DNA from 3 places in the Alloalcanivorax sp. C16-1 genome. Region 1 is predicted to be linked to each of the others. Evidence: predicted binding sites of a transcription regulator. Region 1 holds the regulator's gene; each other region holds the start of a gene.
The links. Region 1 encodes sigma-54, which starts transcription at its own class of promoters, with help from an activator protein. Its sites were predicted from a motif close to TGGCACNNNNNTTGCTNT; they were not measured.

Region 2: the regulator sigma-54 is predicted to act here: its motif matches at 3,539-3,556, upstream of atzF (allophanate hydrolase).
Region 3: the regulator sigma-54 is predicted to act here: its motif matches at 7,743-7,760, upstream of ACLD0W_RS17455 (circularly permuted type 2 ATP-grasp protein).

The regions. Positions count from the first base shown of each region.
Region 1 is NZ_JBKFTK010000002.1:129,422-138,994, reverse strand. Features, by position in the region: gene hisD (histidinol dehydrogenase) at 1-335, opposite strand, end outside; gene hisG (ATP phosphoribosyltransferase) at 332-985, opposite strand; gene murA (UDP-N-acetylglucosamine 1-carboxyvinyltransferase) at 1,003-2,265, opposite strand; gene ACLD0W_RS07800 (BolA family protein) at 2,290-2,544, opposite strand; gene ACLD0W_RS07795 (phospholipid-binding protein MlaC) at 2,637-3,293, opposite strand; gene ACLD0W_RS07790 (KpsF/GutQ family sugar-phosphate isomerase) at 3,490-4,458, shown strand; gene ACLD0W_RS07785 (KdsC family phosphatase) at 4,458-4,961, shown strand; gene lptC (LPS export ABC transporter periplasmic protein LptC) at 4,958-5,512, shown strand; gene lptA (lipopolysaccharide transport periplasmic protein LptA) at 5,490-6,017, shown strand; gene lptB (LPS export ABC transporter ATP-binding protein) at 6,018-6,743, shown strand; gene ACLD0W_RS07765 (RNA polymerase factor sigma-54) at 6,876-8,321, shown strand; gene hpf (ribosome hibernation-promoting factor, HPF/YfiA family) at 8,369-8,668, shown strand; gene ptsN (PTS IIA-like nitrogen regulatory protein PtsN) at 8,687-9,160, shown strand; gene rapZ (RNase adapter RapZ) at 9,183-9,573, shown strand, end outside.
Region 2 is NZ_JBKFTK010000004.1:236,007-245,579, reverse strand. Features, by position in the region: gene uca (urea carboxylase) at 1-1,728, opposite strand, end outside; gene atzF (allophanate hydrolase) at 1,730-3,499, opposite strand; gene ACLD0W_RS14865 (LysR family transcriptional regulator) at 3,858-4,754, opposite strand; gene ACLD0W_RS14860 (ring-opening amidohydrolase) at 4,945-6,018, shown strand; gene ACLD0W_RS14855 (BMP family ABC transporter substrate-binding protein) at 6,313-7,422, shown strand; gene ACLD0W_RS14850 (ABC transporter permease) at 7,447-8,568, shown strand; gene ACLD0W_RS14845 (ABC transporter permease) at 8,561-9,481, shown strand; gene ACLD0W_RS14840 (formamidase) at 9,503-9,573, shown strand, end outside.
Region 3 is NZ_JBKFTK010000008.1:47,987-57,559, reverse strand. Features, by position in the region: gene cobB (Sir2 family NAD+-dependent deacetylase) at 1-545, opposite strand, end outside; gene ACLD0W_RS17490 (hypothetical protein) at 588-962, shown strand; gene ACLD0W_RS17485 (GNAT family N-acetyltransferase) at 1,004-2,548, shown strand; gene ACLD0W_RS17480 (LysR family transcriptional regulator) at 2,571-3,458, opposite strand; gene ACLD0W_RS17475 (hypothetical protein) at 3,575-3,730, shown strand; gene ACLD0W_RS17470 (electron transfer flavoprotein-ubiquinone oxidoreductase) at 3,778-5,433, opposite strand; gene ACLD0W_RS17465 (electron transfer flavoprotein subunit beta/FixA family protein) at 5,959-6,708, shown strand; gene ACLD0W_RS17460 (electron transfer flavoprotein subunit alpha/FixB family protein) at 6,708-7,637, shown strand; gene ACLD0W_RS17455 (circularly permuted type 2 ATP-grasp protein) at 7,810-9,246, shown strand; gene ACLD0W_RS17450 (alpha-E domain-containing protein) at 9,240-9,573, shown strand, end outside.

The DNA.
Region 1 (9,573 bases):
CGGTAGCTCCAGGAATCCTGCTTCTGGCGTTCGTGGTAGTCGCGTACCCGGGCGGCGGCGGCCTCCAGGGCCTGGCGCTGTTCGGCGGACAGCCGCGCCAGGGCCGCTTCCAGCTCCGGCCGTTCCACGGTCAGATCGGCCAGGGTGGCGGCGTCACGGCGGTCGAAACGGTTGGTGTATTCCACCACCGCCGCGTCGCCGCGTTTCGCCACGTCGCGGAGGATGGCGCGCACCCGCTCGCCGACTTCCTCGTCGCGCTCCTCGCTCCAGGCGGTCAGGGCGTTCAGGCGTTCGGTGAAATCGCTGTCACGGGTGTCGAGGCGAGTGGTTTTCATGCCGGAGTCCGTCGTTTGGCTACCGCTTGTTCCAGTTTATCCAGAATACCCTGAATGTCGGCGTGACGGGTCTTCATGCTGGCCCGGTTGACCACTACCCGGGAGGAAATGTCGTCGGCGATGATCTCGGTGGGCTCCAGGCCGTTGGCGCGCAGGGTGTTGCCGGTGTCGACGATGTCGACGATGCGGTCCGCCAGCCCCACCAGCGGCGCCAGTTCCATGGCGCCATAGAGCTTGATGATCTCGGCCTGCTTGCCCTGGCGCGCGAAGTAAGCCCGCGCCACGTTGACGAACTTGGTGGCCACCCGCACCCGACCGCTCACCGGCGGCGCGTCCTTGAGCGCGGCCACCATCAGCTTGCAGCGGGCGATTTCCAGATCCAGAGGTTCGAACAGCCCCTCGGCGCCGTGCTCCATGAGCACGTCCTTGCCGGCCACGCCCAGATCGGCGCCACCGTGCTGCACATAGGGCGGCACGTCGGTGGCGCGGATCACGATGATGCGCACATCCGGCCGGGTGGTGTCGAAGATCAGTTTGCGCGACGCGGACGGATCCTCCAGCAGCTCGATGCCGGCTTCCTTGAGCAGCGGCAGCGTCTCCTGGAGGATGCGGCCCTTGGACAGGGCGATGGTCAGCGGTGTCTCGGTCATGTCAGGCGCGGTCCCACTCAGCCCGGCACGCGACGGATGATCGCGCCCAGGGATTGCAATTTTTCCTCGATGCACTCGTAACCACGGTCGATGTGGTAGATGCGGTCCACGGTGGTGTCGCCGGAGGCGGCCAGGCCGGCGATCACCAGGGACGCCGAGGCGCGCAGGTCGGTGGCCATCACCGGCGCGCCGGTGAGGCTCTCCACGCCCCGGCAGATGGCGGTGTTGCCCTGCACTTCGATGTCGGCGCCCATGCGGTTCATTTCCTGCACGTGCATGAAGCGGTTCTCGAACACCGTCTCGACGATGGTGCCGGTGCCCTCGGCGATGATGTTCAGCGCCATGAACTGCGCCTGCATATCGGTGGGCATGGCCGGATACGGCGCGGTGCGCAGGCTCACCGCCTTGGGCCGGCGGCCTTCCATGTCCAGACTGATCCAGTCGTCGCCGGTCTCGATGCGGGCGCCGGCCTCTTCCAGCTTCTGCAGCACCGCGTCCAGCAGGGTCGGGTCGGTGTCCTTGCACTTGATGCGCCCGCCGGTGATGGCGGCGGCGATCAGATAGGTGCCGGTCTCGATGCGGTCGGAAATCACTTCGTGGTGGCAGCCGCCCAGTTTGGCCACGCCCTCGACGACGATGGTGTCCTTGCCGGCGTCACGGACCTTGCCGCCCATGGCATTGATGAAGTTGGCCAGGTCCACCACTTCCGGCTCGCGGGCGGCGTTTTCCAGAATGGTGGTGCCGTCGGCCAGAGCCGCCGCCATCATCAGGTTCTCGGTGCCGGTCACGGTGACCGTGTCCATGACGATGCGCGCGCCTTTCAGGCGCCCGTCCACGCTGGCGTGCACATAGCCGTTGGTCACCTCGATGTCGGCGCCCATGGCTTCCAGGCCGCGCAGGTGGATGTCCACCGGCCGCGAGCCGATGGCGCAGCCGCCGGGCAGGGACACGGAAGCGCGGCCGAAGTGAGCCAGCAACGGGCCCAGCACCAGGATCGAGGCGCGCATGGTCTTGACCAGATCGTAGGGCGCCACGAAGTCCTCGATGCGGGACGCGTCGACCTCCACGTTGAGGCGGTCGTCGATCACCAGCTGCACGCCCATGCGGCCGAGCAGTTCGATCAGGGTGGTCACGTCCTGCAGATGCGGCAGGTTGCCCACCGTCACCGGCTCGCTGGCCAACAGCGTGGCGGCCAGGATCGGCAGCGACGAGTTCTTGGAACCGGAAATACGAATCTCGCCGTCGAGGCGCTTGCCGCCGGTGATGATCAATTTGTCCATGGAAAGTCTCTTAGAACCCGGTCTTCAGGCGATGCCCATTTTCTGGGCTTTGTCCCACTCGGCGCGGGTGAAGGTTTTGAGGGACACGGCGTGAATGCTGTTGTCCTTGATGCGATCGTTGATGCAGGCGTAGATCAGCTGCTGGCGTTTCACCGGCATCAGCCCTTCGAAGGCATCGGATACCACGCGGATCAGGAAGCGGTCACCTTCGCCTTCCACCGCCACATCGGCATCGTCGAAACCGGCTTCCACCAGTGCCTTCACGTCTTCGGGATTCATGGTCGCTCCTTATTGCTGAGGGGCGAATGATACGCGAGGGCCACCGGGGTTGTCATGCCGGGGCCGGCGGGCGCCGGCCCCGGAGGGCGGGATTACCGAGCGCTTTGAGGGGCGCTCTCGATGTCGACCTTTTCTTCCACGTCGGCGTTCTGGGCGGACCAGTTGTCGATGGCCTTGTCCAGGTCACCGTATTGCTGCATGGACTGGGCGAACTGGGCCTGGTAGACGGCGCGCAGGTCCAGGCCGTTGACGAACACGTTCACCACCTTCCACTGGTCGCCGTCCTGGAACAGGGTGAAATACACCGGAATCACCTTGCCGTCGTCGGTGGTGCCCTGCACCCGCACCCGGGCATAGTTGCCCTTGCGGTCTTCCTCGCGCATCGGCAGCACCTCGATCTTCTGACCCTGGTACAGGGTCACGCCGGAGGCATAGGTATTGATCAGGCTGTTCTTGAACACGTCCAGGAAACGGTACTTCTGATCCCGGCTGGCCTCGTCGAAGTAATCACCCATCACCATGCGGGTGATGCGCTTGAAGTCCACCAGCGGCACCAGTTCCTCGCGCACCAGCTGGCGCGCGTACTCCGGTTCCTTATTGAGCCGGTCGCGGTTCTGGTCGATCAGGGTGGTCATGCGGTCCAGGGTGTCCTGAACCAGCTCGCGCGGATCCTGAGCGGCCTGGGCCAGGCCCGCCATGGCCATCAGAACCAGCGCCATTACCGCCGCGAAAGGTTGTTTTAAGGTCATACTTCACTCCCTGTAATTGCTTGATGCCCGGTTGTACGGCTTTCCCACCGGGGTGTCCAGGCGTTTGTTATTGGAACACGGGAGGGCACCGGGGTTCCGTGAAGAGCGGGACACCGGGAACGCCAGTGGCCCGCGCGGGGTCTCAGGGCGGGCGCGCCAGTGTATAATCGCCGCCAGCGAGGAGACACGAGAGACCATGAGCAACGACCACATCGCCATCGCCCGCCGCGTTCTCGACGAAGAAGCCCGCGCCGTGGCCGCGCTGAGCCTGCGGGTCAGCGACGATTTCGTGCGCGCCTGCGAGCGCATTCTCGAATGCCCCGGCCGCGTGATCGTCACCGGCATGGGCAAAAGCGGCCATATCGGCAGCAAGGTGGCCGCCACCCTGGCCAGCACCGGCACCCCGTCGTTTTTCGTGCACCCGGGCGAGGCCTCCCACGGCGACCTGGGCATGATCACCGGCGCCGACGTGGTGCTGGCGCTGTCCAACTCCGGCGAAACCGGCGAGATTCTCACCATCCTGCCAGTGATCAAGCGCAAGGGCGCCGGCCTGATCAGCATGACCGGCCGCCCCGAGTCGTCCCTGGCGCGGCTGTCCGACGTGCACCTGGACGTGGCCGTGGAGGAGGAGGCCTGCCCGCACAATCTGGCGCCCACCTCCTCCACCACCGCCACTCTGGCCATGGGCGACGCCCTGGCCATCGCCCTGCTGGAGGCGCGCGGCTTCACCCCCGAGGATTTCGCCCTCAGCCACCCGGGCGGCAGCCTGGGCCGGCGCCTGCTGTTGAAGGTGGATGACATCATGCACACCGGGGAGCGCCTGCCGCGGGTACCCCGCGACGCCAGTCTGTCCGAGGCGTTGCTGGAAATGACCCGCAAGGGCCTGGGGATGACCACGGTGGTGGACGAGGACGACCGCCTGATCGGTCTGTTCACCGACGGCGACCTGCGCCGCACCCTGGAGAAGGGCCTGGATATCCGCCAGGCCGGCATCGCCGAGGTGATGTCCAGCCACCCGGTGACCATGGCCCCGGGGCTGCTCGCCGCCGAGGCGCTGCAGATCATGGAAACGCGCAAGATCAACGGCCTGATCGTCTGTGATGACCAGCGTCGACCGATCGGCGCGCTCAACACCCAGGACCTGCTGCGCGCCGGAGTGATGTAATGGCTTTTTCGATTTCCACCGCCGATGCCCGCGCCCTGCGCCTGATGGCGTTCGACGTGGACGGCGTGATGACCGACGGCCGCCTGCACTACGGGCCGGACGGCGAAACCCTCAAGGTGTTTCACGTGCACGACGGCCACGGCCTCAAGAAGCTGGCCGCCAGCGGCGTCACCCTGGCCATCATCACCGGCCGGGACACGCCCATGGTGGCGCGCCGTGCCCGGGAACTGGGCATCGAGCACGTCATTCAGGGCCGCGAGGACAAGGCCGTCGCCCTCGCCGACCTGGCCGGGCGCCTGGGTATCGGTGCCCGGGAAACCGGCTATGCCGGCGACGATGAACCGGACGTGGGGGCCCTGCAGTGGGCCCAGATCGCCTTCGCCCCCGCCAACGCCCATGCCTGCGCGCGGCAGGCCGCCGATCACATTACCCGGGCCCGTGGCGGCGACGGCGCGGTCCGTGAAATCTGCGATGCCCTGCTGGCATTGCGGGAGGCGCCGTGAGACGCCAGGGCCTGCTCAGCGCCTCCGGCATTCTGCTGCTCGGCCTGATCGTGCTGATGACCCTGCACGAGTGGGACAACCCCCTGGAGGACGATCGCGAGGCCTTTCTCAGCGCCCCGCTGATCATTGCCGACACCATTACCGCCAAGGCCTATGACCGGGACACCGGCAAGGTCAGCTACGAGCTCAAGGCCGATCACCTGGAGCAGTTTCAACGGGAGGCGCTGACCACGCTCACCGAGCCGGATCTGCGCATGGAAAACGACAACGGCATCTGGACCATCCGTTCCCGCCGTGGTGAAGTGCGCGACAACGGCGACCTGATCGTGTTTCTGGATCAGGTCAAGGCACGCAGCGAGACCAACGGCGTCACGCTCAGCACCGACGAACTGGAGTATCTGAACGATGCCAGCCAGGTCCGCTCGCCGGGCGCGCTGACCCTGGAGCATCGCGACGGCAACACCCGCGCCGGCAGCATGCGGTCGGACCTGACCAGCGGCGAAATGACCCTCGAAAAAGGAGTGGTAAGTGAATTCACGGGCAGCAATTAAAGGGCTCGGCCTGTTCGGGCTGCTGTTCGCCGGCCTGGCCGGCGCCGCCCAGCCTCCCGGCGGCCAGCCCGTGGAGGTGAGCGCCGACAGCGCCACCTTCGAGCAAAGCGCCGGCACCGGCGTGTACCGCGGCGACGCGGAACTGATCCAGGGCAACCGGCGCCTGAACGCCGACGTGATCCGGCTGTTCACGGAGAACAACCAACTGGTACGCGTGGAGGCCACCGGCAATCCGGTGCGCATGCGCGAGGGCGAGGACCTGCAGGCGCGGGCCAGGAACCTGGTCTACGACCTGCGCGCCCGGCGGCTGGTGCTTACCGGCGACGCCCATGTGGACCACCAGGGCAACACCTTCGAGGGCGCCCGGGTGCAGTACAACCTGGATTCACGGCGGGTGGACGCCAGCGGTGAAGGCGACAAGCGCGTGCGGCTGGTGATCCCGGCCAAGAACACCGAGCCGGCCGGCGAAAACGGCGCTCAAGACGGCAACACGGAGACCCCCTGAATGGCACATCTGAGCGCCCATAACCTGGCCAAAAGCTACAAAAGCACCCGCGTCATCGAGGACGTGTCCCTGGAAGTGGAAGCCGGCCAGATCGTCGGCCTGCTGGGCCCCAACGGCGCCGGCAAGACCACCTGCTTCTATATGATCGTGGGTCTGGTGGCCGCCGATGCCGGCCGCATCGAAATCAACGGCGACGACATCACCCACCTGCCGATGCACGGCCGCGCCCGCCGGGGCATCGGCTATCTGCCCCAGGAAGCCAGTATTTTCCGCCGGCTCACCGTGGAGCAGAACATCATGGCGATCCTGGAAACGCGCAAGGAAATGACCAAGGCGCAGCGCGAGGAGCAACTGGAAAGCCTGCTCAGCGAGTTCCACATCGACCACATTCGCGACTCCATGGGCATGAGCCTGTCCGGCGGCGAACGCCGGCGGGCGGAAATCGCCCGCGGGCTGGCCACCAACCCGGATTTCATCCTGCTGGACGAGCCCTTCGCCGGCGTCGATCCGATCTCGGTGAACGACATCAAGGGCATCATCCGCCACCTGAAGGAACGGGGCATCGGCGTGCTGATCACCGACCATAACGTGCGCGAAACCCTGGACATCTGCGACACGGCCTATATTGTCAGTACCGGTCACATCATCGCCGACGGCGACGCCACCACCATTCTCGGCAACCAGCAGGTTCGCGACGTCTACCTGGGGGCGGACTTCCGGCTATAACCGGAACCGGCCACCCGCGCCGGCCCCGCCCTACACCCTCGCCCCGGGAAAAGCAACACTTGGCATGATTATTGCTTAAAGCAAATTAATGCTGCTATGCTGCCCGACTTCGGGAACGAGCGACCCAGTAGCATGAAACCCACTCTACAACTGCAAATCGGCCAGCAGCTGACCATGACGCCCCAGCTGCAGCAGGCAATCCGCCTGCTGCAGCTGTCGACGCTGGACCTGCGCATGGAGATCCAGCAGGCGGTGGAGAACAACCCCCTGCTGGAGCTGGAAGACGGCGCCGAGGACTTTTCCGCGGACGACCCGGACGGCGACGGCGAGATGGAGCTGGAGCGCGACGACGCCCTGGACGACCTGGTCGAGGGCAGCGTGGAAACCGACAGCGAGTGGGACGACCTCTATGTGGGCCAGAGCAGCGCCGGCGCCGGTGAAGGCGACGACGCGGACGCCTGGCAACAGCGCCACGCCAACCCGGACACCCTGCTCGACCACCTGGAGTGGCAGCTCAACCTGACCCCGATGAGCGACCGCGACCGGGTGATCGCCCAGATCATCCTGGAAGCCCTGGACGAGCGCGGCTATGTCACGGTTTCCCTCGAGGATCTGGTGGGCACCGCCGAGACCCAGATCGCCGACCCGGACGACCCGTTGGAAGACGACGAGGTGGTGGCGGTGCTGCACCGCCTGCAGCAGTTCGACCCGGTGGGCGTGGCCAGCCGCGACCTGGCCGAATGCCTGGGCGTGCAATTGGCCCAGCTGGCCGCCGACACCCCTCATCTGGACACCGCCCGCGCCCTGCTGGTCCACCAGGAGCTGTTGGAAAAACACGACTACGCCGGCCTGCGTCGCGCCCTGGCGGTGAGTGAGGCGGACCTGGTGGCGGCACTGGGTCTGCTGCGCACCCTGGACCCGGCACCGGGCCAGCAGATCGGCGGCGACACCGCCGACTACGCGGTGCCCGACGTGGTGGTGCGCGCCCACCGGGGCGGCTGGCGGGTGGAGCTCAACGAAGAGGTGCTGCCCAAGGTCAATCTGCAGGCCCAGTACGCGCAGATGGCGCGGCAGGTGGGCGGCGACGACGGTCAGTACCTGCGCAACTGCATGCAGGAAGCCAAGTGGTTCCTGAAAAGCCTGCAAAGTCGCAACGACACCCTGCTCAAGGTCGCCAGCCGCATCGTCGAGGTGCAGCAGGACTTCTTCAACTACGGCGAGGAAGCCATGAAACCGCTGGTGCTGGCCGACATCGCCGAGGCGGTGGAGATGCACGAATCCACCATCAGCCGGGTCACCAACCAGAAATTCATGCTCACGCCCCGGGGCGTGTTCGAGCTCAAGTACTTCTTCTCCAGCCATGTGGACACGGACGGCGGCGGTGAGTGTTCCTCCACCGCCATTCGTGCCATCATTAAGAAGCTGGTCGCCGCCGAGAACCCTCGCAAGCCGCTCAGCGACAACAAGCTGGCAAGCCTGCTCAACGACCAGGGCATCAAGGTGGCGCGCCGCACCGTCGCCAAGTACCGCGAGGCGATGCGAATCCCGTCCTCCAGCGCGCGCAAGCGGCTGGTCTAGGCCGGACCGGAACGGATATCTCTTCGACAAGAGAGAAGGAGCCAGCTATGCAGATCAACCTCAGTGGCCACCATCTGGACATCACCGACGCCCTGCGTGACTACGTGGACGAGAAGTTCGCCAAACTGGAGCGCCACTCCGACCAGATCACCAGCGTTCAGGTGATCCTTTCCCCGGAGCCCAAGAGCCATAAGGCGGAATCCACCATTCATATATCCGGAGCGGACCTGTTCGCCACCGCCCAGGCGGACGACATGTACGCGGCCATTGATGCGCTGACCAGCAAGCTGGACCGGCAAATTCTCAAACACAAGGAAAAGACCGTGGGCCGCAAGCACGGCCACTAGGTCGCCCAGAACCCGATTATGCGAGTACGCGAACTGCTCACCGAAGACCGCACCTATGACGACGTGGCGGTCACCAGTAAAAAACGGTTGCTCGACCAAATCGCCCAGCTGGCCGCGGCCAGCTGTGGCGGCCTCAACGAGCAGGAAGTCTTCGACGCCCTGGTGGCCCGCGAAAAGCTGGGCTCCACCGGCATCGGCGAGGGCATCGCCATCCCCCACTGCCGGCTGGGTCACTGCGACGCCGCCATCGGCCTGCTGCTGAAGCTGTCCGAACCGGTGGACTTCGACGCGGTGGACGGGCGTCCGGTGGACCTGGTGTTCGTGCTGCTGGTGCCGGAACAGAACCCGGAACAGCACCTCAAGACCCTCAGCCACCTGGCCAATCTGTTCAACGACGACGACTACCGCAGCGACCTGCGCCACGCCCACGGCAATCAGCGTCTGTATCAGACCGCGGTGGAATCGGAGGCCGAAATTCGCCTGGCATCCTGAGCCGGTCGGCCGGACCATCGCTATGAAACTGACCATCCTCAGCGGACGATCGGGCTCGGGCAAGACCACCGCCCTCCAGGCCCTGGAAGACCACGGCTATTATTGCGTGGACAACCTGCCCCTGGGCCTGCTCCCCACCCTCGCGGCGCAATTGCAGAACGAGGACCACGCGCCGCAGCGCGTGGCGGTGGGCGTGGACGCCCGCAACCTGCCCCGCCAGTTGCTGGCGTTCAATCGCATCATTGAGGAACTGCGCCAGCAGCCGCTGGACACCGAGATCATCTTTCTCGAGGCGGAGCCGGCCACGCTGTTGAAGCGGTTCAGCGCCACCCGTCGCCGGCACCCCCTGAGCGGCGACGAACGCACCCTGGCCGACGCCATCGAGCTGGAAGCCAAACTGCTGGCCGATATCC
Region 2 (9,573 bases), on a different contig from region 1:
TTTGCTGCCCAGGTAGTCGGGCACATCGATGCCGTTGCGCACGGCGATGTAGGTGCGGCAGCCACTGATCACCTTGCCGGTGACCAGGGTCTGGCCGGCCTTCACGGTCACCGGCCGCCAAAGCATCACCGGCTCGCCGTCCAGGGTGGCGTCGCAGCCGGCGCCGGTAAGCGCGATGACCGTGTCGCTGTGGAAGCGCAGGGTGGGGCCGACCAGCGTGGCTTCCAGACCGGCGGCGCTGGGGTGGTTGCCGACGATACGGTTACCCAGGCGGAAGGCGTAGTCGTCCATGGGGCCGGACGGAGGCACGCCGATGTCCCAGTAACCGGCGCGGCCCGGGTAGTCCTGCACCGTGGTATAGGTGCCCGGGTCGACGATCTCGAAGGCGGTGGGCGTGTACTGGAAGCTCTCCAGGTAGCGGGTGGAGACCTTGCCTTCGGCCACCGCCGGGTCGCGCAGAATCTGGCGCAGGTAATCCAGGTTGGTGGCGATGCCGGACAGGCGGGTGGCGGCCAGGGCGTCGCGCATGTTGTCGAGGGCGGCGGCGCGGTCGGCGCCGTGTACGATCACCTTGGCCAGCATCGGGTCGTAGTGCGGGCTCACCTCGGTGCCGGTGTCCACCCAGCCGTCCAGGCGGATGTTGTCCGGGAAGAACACTTCGGTCAGTTCGCCGGGGCTGGGCTGGAAATCCTTGAGGGCGTCCTCGGCGTAAATGCGCACTTCCATGGCGTGGCCGTCGGGCCGGTAATCCCGCTCCAGGGGCACGCTGTCGCCGCCGGCCAACTGAAGCATCCAGGCCACCAGGTCGACGTCGAACACGGATTCGGTGACGCCGTGCTCGACCTGCAGGCGGGTGTTCACCTCCAGGAAATAGAATTCGTCGCGCTCGTCGTCGTAGATGTATTCCACCGTGCCGGCGGACTGATAGTTCACCGACTCGCCCAGGCGCACGGCGCTGTCGTGGAGTTTTTCCCGAGTAGCTTGCGGCAGGTTCGGCGCCGGCGTTTCCTCCACCACTTTCTGGTTGCGCCGTTGCAGGGAGCATTCCCGTTCGCCCAGGGCCAGCACCTTGCCCTGGCCGTCGCCGAAGATCTGCACTTCGATATGGCGGGCGCGGGCCACGAACCGTTCGATGAACACGCCGGAGTCGGAGAAGAAACTTTCCCCCAGGCGCTTCACGGATTCGAACGCGGCCACCAGCTCCGCTTCATCGTTGCAGCGGCTCAGGCCGATGCCGCCGCCGCCGGCGGTGCTCTTGAGCATCACCGGGTAGCCGATTTGGGTGGCGGCCTGTTTGGCTTCATCCAGGCTTTGCAGCAGGCCGGTGCCGGGGGCGAGGGGCACGCCGGCGGCTTCCGCCAGGGCGCGGGCCTCGTGCTTGAGGCCAAAGCGGCGCAGCTGGTCCGGGGTCGGGCCCACGAACACCACGCCCCGGGCGGCGCAGGCCTCGGCGAACTCCGCGTTCTCGGAGAGAAAGCCATAGCCGGGGATCACCGCGTCGGCGCCGGTGTCGTTCACCGCTTGCAGAATCAGGTCGCTGCGCAGGTAGCTGTCCGCCGCGGTCTGGCCGCCCAGGGCCACCGCCTCGTCGGCGGCGGCCACATGCTGGCTGTTGCGGTCGGCGTCGGAGTACACCGCCACCGACGCGATGCCCAGCTGTTTGAGCGTGCGGCAGATGCGCACCGCGATCTCGCCACGGTTGGCGATCAGCACCTTCTTCAAAGCCATTTCATAACCCCTTGATGTAATTTCTCCAGCCCCCCAGGGCGGTGATGTCCTTGGCGTCGGCAATCGCCCAGCCTTCGCAGATAAAGCCTTTCACCTGTCGGCCGTCCTCGGTTTCCAGGGTGCCCATGCCCAGCGGGCCGGGGATCAGCGCCACGAAGCTGCCGAACTCGGTGATCGGCAGTTTCCACAGCTCGATCTCGATGGCGGCGCCGTCGTCGGCACGGATCAGACCGGGCTTGGGCGGCGTGGTGTTGGCCAGCGCGTAGAGGCGATAGCAGGGCGCGGTGCGAGTGGTTTCCAGCAGTACGCCGTTGCGTTCGGTGAGTTGGTAGTTAAGCGGCATGCCGGACAGATGGGCGCCCACCACCGCCACGGTGACGGTGCCGTCGTCCCGGTCCTTGTCGTCCTCCGCTTTCGGCAGCGCCGGTTGCTGGTCGGTGACGCCGGCCTTCCAGGGGCGGTGGCGCTGCCAGCGCCGGCCGAACTCCGCCAGGGCGGCGTCGTACCAGGCCGGGCCGATCAGGGTGATACCGGTGGGCAGGCCGTCGCCGTCCCGCAGGCCGCCGGGCAACGACAGGGCGCACATGTCGAGCAGGTTGACGAAGTTGGTCCAGGTGCCGAGCTGGCTGTTGAGCTTGATCGGGTCGGCGTTCACCGCCGCCCGGGTGTAGATGCCCGGCGTGCTGGGCACCACCAGGGCGTCGATGCCGGCCATCAGCTGATCCGCTTGCCGGCGCAGGTCCGCCAGTTGGTACTGGGCGCGGAAGCCGTCGGCGGCGCTCATATCCCTGGCTGGCAGGATCACATCGCGGATCACCGGCAGCAGTGCGTCCGGGTCTTCCAGCAGCGGCTCCGCCACGGTGTAGCGCTCCGCCACCCAGGGGCCCTGGTAAAGCAGGCGGGCGGTTTGGTGCAGCACCTCCATGTCCAACGGCACCAGTTCGGCGATGGCGTCCAGTTCCTGCAGTTGCCGTTGCCAGGCGGCGGCGGCCTGATCATCGCCGAACCAGGGCGTTTCCTTGGGCACGCCCAGGCGCGGTTTTTCCGGCAAGGCGGTGGGCACGCCGGTGGGCGCATGGCGGGCGTAGCCGTCCTGTTCGTCGTAGCCTTTGTAGAGATCGAACACGGTTTCCGCGTCGTCCACGCTCACCGCGAATACGCTGATGCAATCCAGGGTGCGGCAGGCGGGCACCACGCCCCGGGTGCTCATGCTGCCTTTGGTGGGCTTCAGGCCGACGATGTTGGTGAGCGCCGCCGGCACCCGGCCGGAGCCGGCGGTGTCGGTGCCCAACGCGAACGGCACCAGCCCCAGGCTGACCACGGCGGCGGAACCGGAGCTGGAGCCGCCGGTGACGTAGTCGCCATTGAACGGGTTGGGCACTTCACCGTAGGGCGAGCGCACGCCCACCAGGCCGGTGGCCAGCTGGTCCAGGTTGGTCTTGCCCACCAGAATGGCGCCGGCATCCAGCAGCGCCTGCACCGCCGGAGCAGTTTCCCTGGCGGTGTAGGCATAGGCCGGGCAGGCGGCGGTGGTGGGCAGGCTGCCCACGTCGATGTTGTCCTTCACCGCGAAGGGCACGCCGTACAAGGGCAGGGAGGGATCGCTGAGGCGTTCCGCCTGGGCCAGCAGACTGGATTCGTCGAGCAGGTGAATCCAGAGAGCCCGTTCGCTGTCCTGCAGCAGAGCGGACAGCGCCTTCATGGCGGAAACCGGCGTCAGTTTTTTGCGCCGGTAGGCGGAGCGCCATTGATCGATGGTCCAGCCAAGCACGTTCGCATACCTCGTTGTATACCAGTAGGTATGCCGATCAGTGCAAGGCCGGTGCCAGCTTCTCGGCGGCGCGGCGCGGTGCCAGTGTTTACGGGCGCTGGCGGTGGTTTGGTGAAAATGCGCGGTGGTGTTCCGGGGCGGCGTTCTGCTTCATCGCGGGGCGCGCGGCACTATTACTGTGCGGCGTCGGGGGCCGCGTTTCGACGGGGCGGGCTCTCCAGCCTGGGCGCGAGTCCGGGTTATGCCCTTCCGGGAACGCCGCGAGTACGTCCCTGTAGGCTCCCTTTCGAACGTCCTGTTCTCAAGGGTCCCGGAAGGGCATAACCCGGACTCGCTTGAGGGGGGCTGCGTGGGTGGGTCAGGCGTCGGCCAGATCGTTCTTGAGGTGCTCGACGAAGCGCGCGGTGGCCACCGGCAGGGCGCGGGAGTGTTCCATGCCCAGCACCAGACGGCCCCGGCTCAGGCCCCGGTCCGCCAGGGGCAGGGCGCGCATGCCGCCGGGCAGGTGCGAGGGCGGCATGCCGATCTGGATCTGGAAACAGACGCCGCCGCTTTTCACCGCGAAGTTACGCATCAGTTCGAAGGAATCCGATTCCAGCGCCGGCTCCAGGCGCAGGGAGCGGCGCGCCAGGAATTCATCCAGCAGGGCGCGCCCGCCCAGGCTGCGATCCGGCAGCGCCAGCGGGTAGGCCACGCAATCGGACAGCCGCACCTGGTCCAGCCGGGTCAGCGGATGATCCGGTGAGACGAAGGCGCACAACCGCTGTTCCACGTCCATCAGGGTGCGGATCTCCGGGTCCGGCGCCGGGTTGAACACCAGTCCGATGTCGGCGCGAAACTCCTTCAGGTACCGGTACACCTCCTCGCGGCCGCAGATAAAGGTGGTGAAGCGTATTTGGGGATGGGTTTTCTGAAAGGCGCAGATCGCCCGGGGCAGCAGCTCCGCCGCCATGCCCTCGATGGCGGCGATGCGCACCTCGCCGCGCCGCACGCTTTGCAGGTCCTCGATCTCCGAGAGGGTGCGTTCCAGCTCCGCCATCTGTTTGCGGGCGTAGGCCACGAACAGCTCGCCGGCGGCGGTGAGGCGCACGCCCCGGGCGCGCCGCTCGAACAGGTCGGTGCCGATCTCCGCTTCGATATCCAGGATGCGGCGGTTCACCGCCGACGACACCACGTTGAGCTGTTCCGCGGCCTTGCGGATCGAGCCGCAGCGCGCCACGGCGTCCACATAACGAAGAAAGCGGATGTTCTGCATCTCGTGCTCCGAGCAATGAGCGATGCCGAAACGGCATCGCTCTGACCAGAAAATAACGCTGGTGGGCTGCGCTCCGGGAATTCTATCTTGCCTCTCAATGAACGCCCAGGCACGGGCGGACTCGCCTGGCCGGCGTGCTAATGCCATCGCGGCCTGGTTGTCGCGATTCAAATTAATGGGAGGCTTTACCATGAAAACCCTCGTTCTGCGTTTGCCCTGCGCCGGTCCGGATGACCTGACGCCGCTGCGCGAGGCGCTGGCCGACGGCCGTCTGCACCCGGAGCGGGTGGTGGCGGTGCTCGGCAAGACCGAGGGCAACGGCTGCGTCAACGATTTCACCCGCGCCTTCGCCACCAGCGTGCTCAAGCGCTTCTTCGCCGAGCGGCTGGATTTGCCCGAAGACACCGTGGCCGAGCGCATCGCCTTCGTCATGTCCGGCGGCACCGAGGGCGGTCTGTCGCCCCACTGGCTGGTGTTCGAGGTGGACGATGCCGCCTCGCCGGCGCCGGAACAGCCGGGGCTGGCCGCTGGCATCGCCTTCACCGACACCTTCGCGCCGGAACAGATCGGCCGCCTGGACCAGGTGCGCTCCACCGCCGGGGCGGTGCGCGCGGCCATGGCCGGGGCCGGCATCGAGCGGGCGGAGGACGTGCACTATGTGCAGATCAAATGCCCGCTGCTCACCGCCGCCCGCTGCGAGGAGGCGCGCCGGCGCGGCGCCACCGTGGCCACCACCGACACCTACGAATCCATGGGCTATTCCCGTGGCGCCTCGGCGCTGGGCGTGGCCCTGGCCCTGGGCGAGGTGGACGAGCGCGCGCTCAGTGACGCCGCCGTCTGCCATGACTTCGCGCTGTGGTCCGGCCGCGCCAGCACCTCCGCCGGCATTGAGCTGATGCGCAACGAAATCCTGGTGCTGGGCAATGCACCTGGCTGGGACCCGGCCCTGCGCATCGGCCACGACGTGATGGCCGACGCGCTGGACGGCGAGGCCCTGGAGCGCGCCCGGGCCACCTTGGGCGACGGCCAACTGGTGGCGCTGCTGGCCAAGGCGGAGCCGTCCCGCAGCGGCGAAATCCGCGGGCGCCGCCACACCATGTGGGACGACAGCGACATCAACGCCACCCGCCACGCCCGCGCCCTGGTGGGCGGGGTGCTGGGCGGGCGCACCGGCGACCTGGCCCTGTTCGTGTCCGGCGGCGCCGAGCACCAGGGCCCGGACGGCGGCGGCCCGCTGGCGGTGATCGTGGAGAGCGGATCATGAGCTGCTGCCCGCGCGGCGACACCCCGGCGGTGACGGACATTTGCCTGGGCGTCGCGGGACGGAAGACGGTGCGCGCCGCTGGTGCGCGGCGCGCGGTTTTGCACACAAGCAGTGCGCGGGGTGTTTGGCGAGAACCGGTGATTTCGCGGGAAAGCCTTGTTTTTAAGGGGTTTACCGCGAATGGCATGAAGGCTGCTTACTTGTATACCAGCATGCATTCCAGGATGCACTCAACCTTCGCGCGTCGCCCGGCGGCGCCTTCCATCCAAGGTCAGTGTTAAAGGACGCCTCATCATGTCGCACATCAATCGCCGTAACTTCATCAAGGCCGCCGGCCTGCTGGGCGCCGCCGCGGCGCTGCCGTTCAACCCGCTGCGCGCGGCGCAGAAAGAGATCACCGTGGGCTTCCTGTACGTGGGCGCCCGCGATGACTTCGGCTACAACCAGTCCCACGCGGAAGCCGCCGCCCTGGTCAAGAAGATGCCCGGGGTCACGGTGGTGGAGCAGGAGAACGTGCCGGAGACGGTGGCGGTGCAGCGCGCCATGGAAGCGATGATTCGCCAGGATGGCGCCAGCCTGATTTTCCCCACCTCGTTCGGCTACTTCGACCCGCACGTATTGAAAGTGGCGCAGCGTTTCTCCGACACCCGCTTCGCCCACTGTGGCGGCCTCTGGGAGAAGGGCAAGCACCCGATGAACGTGGGCAGCTTCTTCGGCTACATCGACGAGGGCCAGTATCTGAACGGCGTGGTGGCCGGCCATATGAGCAAATCCGCCAAGCTCGGTTTCGTGGCCGCCAAGCCGATTCCCCAGGTGCTGCGCAACATCAACGCCTTCACCCTGGGCGCTCGCTCGGTGAACCCGGACATCACCACCTCGGTGATTTTCACCGGTGACTGGTCGATGCCGGTGAAGGAAGCGGAAGCCACCAACAGCCTGATCGACAGTGGCTGTGACGTGATTACCTGCCACGTGGACGGCCCCAAGGTGCTGGTGGAAACCGCCGAGAAACGCGGCGTCATGACCTGCGGCTACCACGCCAGCCAGGCGCAGCTGGCGCCGGAAGGCTACCTCACCGGCGCGGAGTGGAACTGGGTGACGCCCTACCAGGAACACGTCAAGGCGGCCATGAACGGCGAGCCGATGATCAACTTCCTGCGCGGCGGCCTCAAGGAAGGGTTCGTCAAAACCTCGCCCTATGGGCCGGCGGTGAGCGCCGAAGCGAAAAAGAACGCGGACGCGGTGAAGGCGAAAATGCTCAGCGGTGACTACGTGATCTTCGGCGGCCCGCTGAAGAACAATCAGGGCCAGGTGGTGATCGCCGACGGCACTGACTACCAACAAACCGCCGTGGAACTGGAGCGCATGGACTATCTGGTGGAGGGCGTGCGTGGCCAGCTCTGATCCTTTCCACGGGGGGAGCCCGTCATGTTGAAGCCCTGGCTCGGTCGGGCGGCGGTGCTGGCGCTGCCGGTGCTGCCCACGCTGCTGGCGATGCTCACCACGGCGGTGCTGTTCATCCTGTTTCTGCTGATTCAGGGCCAGCCCGCCTGGCAGGCCGGGCCGCTGGTGTTCGAAGGCGCCTTCGGTTCCATGTTCGCCTGGGAAAACACCCTGATGCGCGCGGCGCCGCTGATGCTTACGGCGCTGTGCGTGGCGCTGCCGGCCCGCGCCGGTCTGATCATCATTGGCGGTGAAGGCGCGCTGGTGCTCGGCGGTTTGGCGGCGGCGGTGACGCCGCTGTGGCTGCCGGCGCTGCCGGCCTGGCCGATGCTGATCGCCATGGGCGTGGCGGCGATGCTGGCCGGCGGCCTGTGGATCGGCCTGAGCGGCTGGTTGCGGCAGAAGCGCGGCGTCAACGAGACCATCGGCAGTCTGCTGCTGTCGTACATCGCCCTGGCGATCTTCCGCCATCTGGTGGAAGGGCCCCTGCGCGACCCCAACAGTTTAAACAAACCGTCCACGCCGCCGCTGGACGGCGGCTATCAGATCGGCGTGATCAGCGACAGCTTCTATGTGCATTGGGGGCTGGTGGCCGGCGTGGTCGCCTGCGTGCTGGCCTGGGTGTTTGTGCGCTACAGCGTGGTGGGGTTTTCCCTGCGCATCGTCGGTGGCAACCCGCGCACGCCACGCATGCTCGGCCTGCCGGTGGACCGGCTGGTGCTGCTCACCTGTGTGCTGGGCGGCGCCGCCGCCGGCCTGGCCGGCATGTACGAAGTCAGCGCCGTGCAGGGCAGCGCCAATACCGCGCTGATCTCCGGCTACGGCACCGCCGGCATCCTGGTGGCGTTCGCCGCCCGCCATCACCCGCTGGGCGTTATCGTCTGCGCGATTCTGCTCGGTGGCCTGGAAGCCAGCGGCGGCCTGCTGCAACGGCGCCTGGGTCTGCCCGACGCCACCACTCTGATTCTGCAGGGCATTCTGTTCATCAACCTGCTGGCCTGGGAGGCGCTCACCCGCCGCACTCTGGACTGGCGCCTGTGGCTGCGCGGTCACTGGATCGCGGCGCCGTCGTCCCGCACCGGCACCACGGAGGTCAGTCATGGCTGAGTCGGAACTGTCGATTTTTCTGCTGGCCCTGCTGGCCGGCGCCATCCGCGTGGGCACGCCGTTCCTGTTCGTCAGCCTCGGGGAATGCCTCACCGAGAAGGGCGGGCGCATCAACCTGGGCCTGGAAGGCATTCTGGTCACCGGGGCGATGACCGGCTACGCGGTGTCCTATTTGTCCGGCTCCCCCTGGTTGGGGGTGCTGGCCGCCGGCCTGTCCGGGCTGGCCCTGGGGCTGGTGCACGGTGTGATCTGCTCGCTGCCAAGGGTCAACGACATCGCCTTTGGTATTGCCCTGATTCTGTTCGGCACCGGCCTGGCGTTCTTTTTGGGCAAGGATTTCATCCAGCCCAGCGCGCCCATGCTGCCCTCCATTCCGCTCGGCTTCTGGAGCGACGACACCCGGGTGCGCTCGGCGCTCAACGTGAACGTGCTGTTCTTTATCGGCGTGGCGCTGGCCTTCGTGTTGCATTGGGGCCTGCGCGGCACCCGCTGGGGCCTGGTGCTGCGGCTGGTGGGCGACCATGAGGACTCCGCCCAGGCGCTCGGTTACCGGGCCGCCGGGGTGCGCATCGTGGCCACCGGCGTGGGCGGCTTTCTGGCCGGCGTGGGCGGCGCTTATTTGTCGCTGTACTACCCGGGCAGCTGGAACGAGGGGCTGTCCAGCGGCCAGGGCCTGATGGCGGTGGCGCTGGTGATCTTCGCCCGCTGGCAACCGATCAACTGCCTGTGGGCGGCGTTGCTGTTCGGCGCCGCCGGTGCCGTGGGCCCGGCCCTGCAGGCCATCGGCATTGGCTGGGGCTACTACCTGTTCAACGCCATTCCCTATGTGCTGACCCTGGCGGTGATGGTGATCACCTGCCGACCGGACCGCACCCTCAGTGGCGCGCCCGGCGAACTCAGCCTGAACCGATAACCCAAGAGAGAAGGTACTCCCATGTCCAGCGGACTCTCCGGTTTGAACAAAACCCCCAACGGCGTGGTGATGGGGCTGGCGCAACTGGCGTT
Region 3 (9,573 bases), on a different contig from region 1:
TAGACGTTGCCGCTGGTGCCGATGCTGATAAACCGTTCGCAGCCGGCCAGGGCATCGAAGATCCGGTCCATCTCCAGGGGCATTTCCCCGAACCACACCACATGGGGGCGCAGGCAGCCGGCCACGCCGCACACGCCGCACGCCAGCTCCGGGTCCAGGGCGTCATCCACCGGCACCAGGGCATCGGTGGACTGGCAGCGCGCCTTGAGCAGCTCGCCGTGCATATGAATCACATTGCGACTGCCGGCGCGTTCATGCAGATCGTCCACGTTCTGGGTGATCACCAGCACCTGGCCGGGCAGGGCCCGCTCCAGCTCGGCCAGGGCCCGGTGGGCGGCATTGGGGCGGATCGCCGGGTCGCGCAACTGGGCGCGGCGCTGGTTATAGAAACGCTGCACGCCGTGGGGATCGCGCTGAAACGCCTGCGGCGTGGCCACGTCTTCCAGACGGTGGTTTTCCCACAGCCCGCCGCTGTCGCGGAAGGTGCGGATGCCGGATTCCGCCGAGATTCCGGCGCCGGTAAGTATTACAATCTTTTCCTGCATGGGTGACCGTCTCCCGTTACCGTTCAACGTTCGCGGAGTGTTATGGATACGATTATCTCACGACAGGAAGTGCTGTCGTTACCCGCCCGGGGCGCCGTCAATCTGCTGCATTTTCATCAGGGCATGGTGCTGGTGGTGGGCGCCGACGCGGTGGGCCTGTACCGGGACCGGCGCGCGGTGGAAGACCCGCTGGCCAATGGCCTGGTGGGCTATGAGCCGATTCCCGACGCCCTGCGCCCGGTGTTCGTGGACCCGGAAGGGTTTATCAGCGAACAGACCTCCGGCTTTATCGGCCTGAGTTCCGGTGCCGCCCTGTTCGTGCGTCCGGACGGCGTGGCCCTGTATCCGTCCAGCCTGGACGCGCTGCATAATCGCGATTGTTGCTGGCTGATCCCCTTTCCGCCCCTGAACGCCTGACCGCCGGCGGCGGCACACTATTATTCTGATGGAGCATAGGCATGGCCGAAGAAAGTACACGACTGCGTCTGCGCCAACTGACCGGGGACGATTACCCGGCCCTGGCCCGTCTTATGGACATGGTCTACCACGACATCGGCGGCGCCTGGCCGGAAGAGACCGTGACCACTCTGATCCGGCTGTTCCCGGAAGGGCAGATGGTGATCGAGGACAACGGCACGCTGGTGGCCACCGCGCTGACCATCAAGGTGAGCTACGACCGGTTTTCCAACCCGCACCGCTATGAAGACCTGATCACCGACGACAAGGTGCGCTCCCACAGCCGCAAGGGCGACGCGCTGTATGGTCTGGACGTGTTCGTGGACCCGGAATACCGGGGCTACCGCCTGGGCCGCCGTTTGTACGAAGCGCGCAAGGAACTGTGCCGCGAGGAAAATCTGCGCGCCATTCTGGCCGGCGGGCGGCTGCCCGGTTACAAGGACTACGCCGACACCATGTCGGTGACCGAGTACATCGCCGAGGTGGAAAGCCGGGCGATCTACGACCCGATTCTGACTTTCCAACTTTCCAACGGCTTCGACGTCAAACGGCTGCTCAAGAAATACCTGCCCGAGGACGAAAGTTCGCGCGGTTATGCCACCCTGCTGGAATGGGACAATATCCTCTACCAGCCCGACGACGACGGCGACTGGCCGCGCCGTTCGGTGGTGCGCCTGGGCGTGGTGCAGCGCCGCATGCGCGCCGCCCGTTCGGTGGAGGACCTGCTCAGCCAGGTGGAATTCTTCGTCGATTCGCTGTCCGATTACCGCGCCGACTTCGCGGTGCTGCCGGAGTTCTTCAGCGCCCCGCTGATGGGCCTGAAGCCGGACCTCAACTCGGTGGAGGCGGTGCGCTACCTGGCCAGCTTCACCGAGGAAATCCGCGACGCCATGGCCGACATGGCGGTGAGCTACAACATCAACATCATCGGCGGCTCCATGCCGCTGGAAGAGGAGGGCCGCATCTACAACGTGGCCTACCTGATGCGCCGCGACGGCTCCGTGGAAGAGCAGAAGAAGATCCACATCACGCCCCACGAGCGCAAGGACTGGGCGATCCAGGGTGGCAACGATTTGCGCATCTTCGACACCGACGCGGGCCGCATCGGCATCCTGATCTGCTACGACGTGGAGTTCCCGGAACTGGGCCGGCTGCTGGCGGAGCAGGGCATGGAAATCCTGTTCGTGCCGTTCTGGACCGATACCAAGAACGGCTACCTGCGGGTGCGCCACTGCGCCCAGGCGCGGGCCATCGAGAACGAATGCTACGTGGCCATTTCCGGCAGCGTCGGCAATCTGCCCCGGGTGGACAACGTGGACATCCAGTACGCCCAGTCGGCGGTGTTCTCGCCCAGCGACTTTTACTTTCCCCACGACGGCACCATCAGCGAATCGGTGCCCAACACCGAGATGCTGCTGTTCGCCGACGTGGATCTGGAAAAGCTCAAGCTGCTGCACAGCGAAGGCTCGGTGACCAACCTGCGCGACCGCCGCAAGGACCTCTACAGTCTGGTGTGGCGTGGCCGCAAGGCGCTGGACGCGGAATAACGCCGCGCCCCGGGAGTGACGCTCAGCGCCATTCCCGGAACGCCTCCAGGACCTGGGTGGCCAGGGCCTCGGCGGCGGGGGAGAGGCCCTCGCCGCGCAGCAGCGCAATGCGGTAATCGCCCAGGGGCGGCAGGCCGTGCTCGGCGCCCAGCCGGCGCAGGGGCGGCCGCACCAGGCTGCGTGGGAACGGTGAGACCGCCAGATCCGCGAGCATGGCCGCTTCCTGACCGGCGCAGTGTTCGCTGCTGTAGGCCACACGGTAGTCGATGCCGGCCTGGTCCAGCGCCGCCAGAGCCATGGCCCGCCAGGCGCAGCCGTGGCTGGCCAGCGACAGCGGCAACGGCGACCGTTGCGCCGCCACGCCACCTTCCCGGCCGGCCCACACCAGGGGTTCGGTGTGCACCACTTCCCCCAGGCCAGGTGTCAGGTCGTCGTTGCCTTCGGTGACCAGTACCAGATCCAGTTTGTCATCGACCATGCGGCTGACCAGATCGCCGCTGCGGCCGGCCACCACCTCCACCTGCACCGCCGGATGGCCGCTGGCGAAGCGGCTCAGCACCCGGGGCAGGATGCGGGTGCCGATGTCGTCCGGCGTGCCCAGACGCACCACGCCGTCCAGGGCCGGCGACAGAAACCGCGCCACCGCCTCCTGATTCAGCTTTAGCAGACGCCGCCCGTAACCGAGCAGCATCTCGCCTTCCGGCGTCAGCCGCACCTGACGCGCCTCCCGCACGAACAGCGGATGGCCGAGGGTCTCTTCCAGCCGCTTGATCTGCATGCTCAGCGCCGAGGGCGTGCGGTGCACCTGCCGGGCGGCGCGGGTGAAGCTGCCGCTCTCGGCGATGGCCACGAAGCTGCGCAGCACATCGGTGTCGAGCAGTGGGGGCGGGGCAGTGGCGGAAACCGTCATGGAGAGACCTTTCAATAAAACTGAAAGGGCAGTGTAGATCTTTTCGTTGGATTGAACAAAGACCGGCGGCGATGCTGGGGATCCTTGGAACCGGATATCCAGAACAGGAGCCCACCATGACGACCCCCGAATCCAACCAGGAACAGCGCCCGCGCCGCCCGCGGGAACCGGAGCTTTACATGCCGGCGATGCCGCCCCTGGGCCTGATTCACGCCCTGGAGACCCGCGTGAAAGCCTGGGTCCGGCGCTGGCGCCAGCGCCGGCGGACATAAAAAAAGCGCCCCGAGGGGCGCTTTTTCGTTTCCGGCGAGGGACCCGCTTACATGTTCGGGTAGTTGGGCCCGCCGGTGCCTTCCGGGGGCACCCAGTTGATGTTCTGGGTCGGATCCTTGATGTCGCAGGTCTTGCAGTGCACGCAGTTCTGCGCGTTGATCTGGAACCGCTTTTCCCCGCTGGTTTCGTCCTCGACCACTTCGTACACGCCGGCCGGGCAATAACGCTGCGCCGGCTCGTTGTACTTGGGCAGGTTGTACTCAATGGGGATGCTCGGGTCCTTCAACTGCAGGTGGCAGGGCTGATCTTCTTCGTGGTTGGTGTTGGACAGAAACACCGAATCCAGTTTGTTGAAGGTCAGTTTGCCGTCCGGTTTCGGATAATCGATCTTCTTGCACTGATCCGCCGGCTTCAGGGTGTCGTGGTCCGGGGTGGTATCGCGCATGGTGAACGGCAGTTTGCCGTTGAAGATGTTCAGATCGACGAACGCGAAGGCGGAGCCCAGCAGGTTGCCGAACTTGTGCTGGGCGGGGCCGAAGTTGCGCTGCTGGTGCAGCTCTTCGTAGACCCAGCTGTTCTCGAAGGTGGCTTTGTATTCGCTCAGCTCGTCGGCGGAACGGCCGTCGGCGATCGCCTTGGCGATGGTCTCGGCGGCCATCATGCCGGACTTCATGGCGGTGTGGTTGCCCTTGATCTTGGCGAAGTTCAGGGTACCGGCGTCACAGCCCACCAGAATACCGCCGGGGAAGGTCATCTTCGGCAGCGACTGCAGGCCGCCCTTGGAAATGGCACGGGCGCCGTAGCTGACGCGCTTGCCGCCTTCCAGGTATTTCTTCACTTCCGGGTGGGTCTTCCAGCGCTGCATCTCGTCGAACGGCGAGACGTGCGGGTTGGAATAGGCCAGGTCGGTGATCAGACCCAGGGTCACCTGGTTGTCTTCCAGGTGGTACAGGAAGGCGCCGCCCGGGGAACCGGACTCGCTCAGCGGCCAGCCGGCGCTGTGCATCACCAGGCCCTTCTTGTGCTTGGACGGGTCGATTTCCCACAGCTCCTTGATGCCGATGCCGTAGTGCTGCGGGTCCACGCCGTCGCGCAGGTTGTACTTCTCCATCAGCTGCTTGCCCAGGTGGCCACGGCAGCCCTCGGAGAACACGGTGTACTTGGCGTGCAGTTCCATGCCCGGGTCGTAGCTGGGCTTATGCTCGCCGTCGGCGGCGACGCCCATCTGACCGGTGGCGATGCCTTTCACGGAACCGTCTTCGTTATAGAGGATCTCGCTGGCGGCGAAGCCCGGGAAGATCTCGATGCCCATGCCTTCCGCCTGTTCCGCCAGCCAGCGGCACAGGTTGCCCAACGAAATGACATAGTTGCCTTCGTTGTGCATGGTCTTCGGCGCGAACGGGCCGGGCACCTTGCTGGCCTTGTCGGCACCGGTGAAATAGTAGATTTCGTCGGTGGTGACCGGGGCGTTCAGCGGCGCGCCTTTCTCTTTCCAGTCGGGGAACAGTTCGTTCAGCGCGCGCGGCTCGAACACCGCGCCGGAGAGAATATGGGCGCCGACTTCGGAGCCCTTCTCGACGACCACCACGCTGAGTTCCTGGCCGCTTTCCTGGGCGATTTGGCCGAGCCGGCAGGCGGTTGCCAGACCGGAGGGGCCGGCGCCGACGATCACTACGTCGACTTCCATTGATTCGCGTTCCACAGCCTGTCTCCTAGCTTTCGGTTGCGTTACGGCCCTTATAGTGCCTTGTTAGGGGCCGGCCGGGACCTCGCCGTGACGCCGTGAGCCTGAGGCTGTGTGGCCTGGCCGGTGCGGGCGGAGGTTCTTGGGGTGGCGCGAGTATATAAGCATCCGTTGGACGGCACCACCAATTGGGCGGATGTGAAACGGTCTTTCACAAACGCTCAAACGAGTGTTTGGATTATCCGTCGCCAGGTGATTGATTTTCAACAAAATGAGCGACCGGCGAGTCATGAATAATGAACACAATTGGCAGAAAAATCATCCGCTTACACATTTTCGGCCTATTGACCTTGCCGGGGTTGGCGTTCAAGATACCGGACCTCGCGCGGGGCCCCGTGTTCGGCGTCGTCTCGCCTTTTTCATCGTTTTCGTCCCTCCCGGGGACCGGGTTGCCACAAGGCAAGGCGGGCTTCCAAACCCTGGTTTGTGGCAGCCGCGGCAGGGAACGATTCAAGTCACCAAGTGGAAGATTCCGAGGATCCTATGAAGGTTCTTGTACCCATCAAGCGAGTCATCGACTACAACGTTAAGGTTCGTGTCAAAGCGGACCACTCCGGTGTCGATCTCGCCAATGTCAAAATGGCCATGAACCCCTTCTGCGAAATCGCCGTGGAAGAAGCCGTGCGCCTGAAGGAAAAAGGCGTGGTGTCCGAAATCGTGGCCGTGAGCATCGGTCCGAAGGCCGCCCAGGAACAACTGCGTACCGCCATGGCGCTGGGCGCCGACCGTTCCATCCTGGTGGAAACCGACGAAGACGTGCAGCCCCTGGGCATCGCCAAGGCGCTCAAGGCCATCGTCGACGAAGAGAAGCCGGAGCTGGTTATCCTCGGTAAGCAGGCGATCGACGACGACAACAACCAGACCGGCCAGATGCTGGCCGCGTTGACCGGCATGCCCCAGGGCACCTTCGCCTCCGAAGTGAACATGGAAGAAGGCAAGGTCAAGGTCACCCGTGAAATCGACGGCGGCCTGCAGACCGTTGAGCTGAAGCTGCCGGCGGTGGTGACCACCGACCTGCGCCTCAACGAGCCGCGCTACGCCTCCCTGCCCAACATCATGAAGGCCAAGAAGAAGCCGATGGACGTGAAGTCCCCGGCGGACCTGGGTGTCGACATGACCCCGCGCGTCACCATCGAGAAGGTGGAAACCCCGGCCGAGCGCAAGGCCGGTGTCATGGTGGGCTCCGTGGATGAGCTGGTCGACAAACTGAAGAACGAAGCGAAGGTGATCTGATGAGTGTTTTAGTCTACGCCGAACACGACAATGCCGCGCTGAACAAAGCGACGCTCAGCGTCATCGCCGCCGCCAAGGAAATTGGCGGTGACATCACCGTTCTGGTCGCCGGCAAGGGCTGCAACGCCGTGGCCGAGCAGGCCGCCAAGGCCGAGGGCGTAAGCAAGGTACTGTGCGCGGACAACGACGCCTATGAGCATCAGCTGGCCGAGAACATCGCCGAGCTGGTGGCCGAAGTGGGCGCCGATTACAGCCACATCCTGGCCGCCGCCACCACCACCGGCAAGAACTTCGCGCCGCGCGCCGCCGCGCTGATGGACGTGGCCCAGATCTCCGAGATCTCCGAAGTGGTCGACGGCGACACCTTCAAGCGCCCGATCTACGCCGGCAACGCCATCGCCACCGTGAAATGCGGTGACGACAAGAAAGTGATCACCGTGCGTCCGACCTCCTTCGACGCGGTGGCCGAGGAGGGCGGTTCCGCCTCCGTGGAAAGCTGTGACGTGGTCAAGGACGCCGGCATCTCCTCCTTTGTGGGTGAGGAACTGGCCAAGTCCGACCGCCCCGAGCTGGCCAGCGCCGAGATCGTGATCTCCGGTGGCCGTGGCATGGGCAACGGCGACAACTTCGAGATCCTCTACAAAGTGGCCGACAAGCTGGGCGCCGCCGTGGGTGCTTCCCGCGCCGCCGTGGACGCCGGCTTCGTGCCCAACGACATGCAGGTGGGTCAGACCGGTAAGATCGTCGCCCCGAACCTGTACGTGGCGGTGGGTATCTCCGGTGCCATCCAGCATCTGGCCGGCATGAAGGACTCCAAGGTGATCGTCGCGATCAACAAGGACGAAGAAGCGCCGATCTTCCAGGTGGCCGACTACGGTCTGGTGGCGGATCTGTTCGAAGCGGTACCGGAGCTCGACAGCAAGCTCTGAACCCGGTTCGACTTCCGTTCCCGAAAAGCCCGGCCTCGCGCCGGGCTTTTTCGTTGCCGGCGCACCAAACCGGCGCACGTTCCCTTCGCAAAGCTTTACAATTTCTGGCACGCCCTTTGCTCATACTGAGACAGGGTCTGGCAAGGAGCCGGGCCGTGCCAGTGAGAGCGCCATGGGGACACTATCCCTGCCGGACGTGTCCGGCTACGACGAGATGATTTTGCCGGGCGGCAAGGTCCGGGACGCCTACAAAGGCTATCACCGATGGTTGCTCGGGCAGGCCCACGACGGGCTGCTGCGCAAGCGTAAGGAGGCCGAGCTCCAGTTCCACAGGGTCGGCATCACCTTCAATGTCTACGGCGAGGAGAGCGGCACCGAACGGCTGATTCCCTTCGACGCGCTGCCCCGGGTGATCCCCGCCGCGGACTGGCGGCGTCTGGAGCAGGGCGCCATCCAGCGGGTACGCGCCCTGAACCTGTTTCTGCACGACATCTACCACGACCAGGCCATCGTCCGCGCCGGCCTGGTGCCCGCCGAGCAGATCTTCGGCAATCCCCAGTACCAGCCGTGCATGCAGGACCTGGACCTGCCCAACCGGGTCTACTCGCACATCAGCGGCGTGGATGTGATCCGCGACGGCGAGGGCACCTGGTACGTGCTGGAGGACAACCTGCGTACACCGTCCGGGGTCAGCTACATGATCGAGAACCGGCGCATGATGATGCGTCTGTTTCCGGAGCTGTTCGCCCACCAGTCGGTGGCGCCGGTGGAGCACTACCCCTCGCTGCTGCTGGAGACGCTCCAGGAAAGCGGCTCCGTGCCCAATCCCACGGTGGCGCTGCTGACCCCGGGCCGCTTCAACAGCGCCTATTTCGAACACGCCTTTTTGGCCCAGCAGATGGGCATCGAGCTGGTGGAGGGCGCCGACCTGTTCGTCAAGGACGGCTTCGTGTTCATGCGCACCACCGCCGGCCCGCAGCGGGTGGACGTGATCTACCGCCGCATCGACGATGATTACCTGGACCCGCTGGCGCTCCGCCCGGACTCCATGCTCGGCGTGCCCGGCCTGCTGTCGGTGTACCGGGAAGGCAACGTGATTCTGGCCAACGCCATGGGCACCGGCGTCGGCGACGACAAATCCATCTACCCCTATGTGCCGGCCATGATCCGCTTCTACCTGGACGAGGAGCCGATCCTGGCCAACGTGCCCACCTGGCAATGCCGTGACCCCAAGGCGCTGGACCATGTGCTGGCCCACCTGCCGGAACTGGTGGTCAAGGAGGTCCACGGCGCCGGCGGCTACGGCATGCTGGTGGGGCCGGCGGCCAGCCACGCCGAGATCGAGTCGTTCCGCGAGCGCCTGAAGGCGCGGCCGGCCAACTACATCGCCCAGCCGACCCTGTCCCTGTCCACCTGCCCGATCTTCGTGGACCAGGGCATCGCCCCCCGGCACATCGACCTGCGGCCCTTCGTACTGAGCGGCAAGGAAACCCGGTTGGTGCCCGGGGGCCTGACCCGGGTGGCGATGAGCGCCGGCTCCCTGGTGGTGAACTCGTCCCAGGGCGGCGGCACCAAGGACACCTGGGTGCTGGAGGACGGATCATGCTGAGTCGTACCGCCGCCGACCTGTACTGGCTGTCCCGTTATTTCGAACGCGCCGAGAACACCGCGCGCATGCTGGACGTGGCCTGGAACCTGTCGCTGATTCCGTTCGCCGTGGACGCCCGCGAAGAGATCACCGCGCCGCTGGTGATCACCGGCAGCCTGGACAGTTACCTGGCCACCCACGACGACGTCCGCGTGGACGAGGTGATGCATTTTTTCACCCTGGACGATGGCAACCCGGGCAGCATCTTTCACTGCCTGCGCACCGCCCGGGAAAGCGCCCACGCGGTGCGCGGAAAAATCACCGCGGAAATGTGGGAAAGCGTCAACA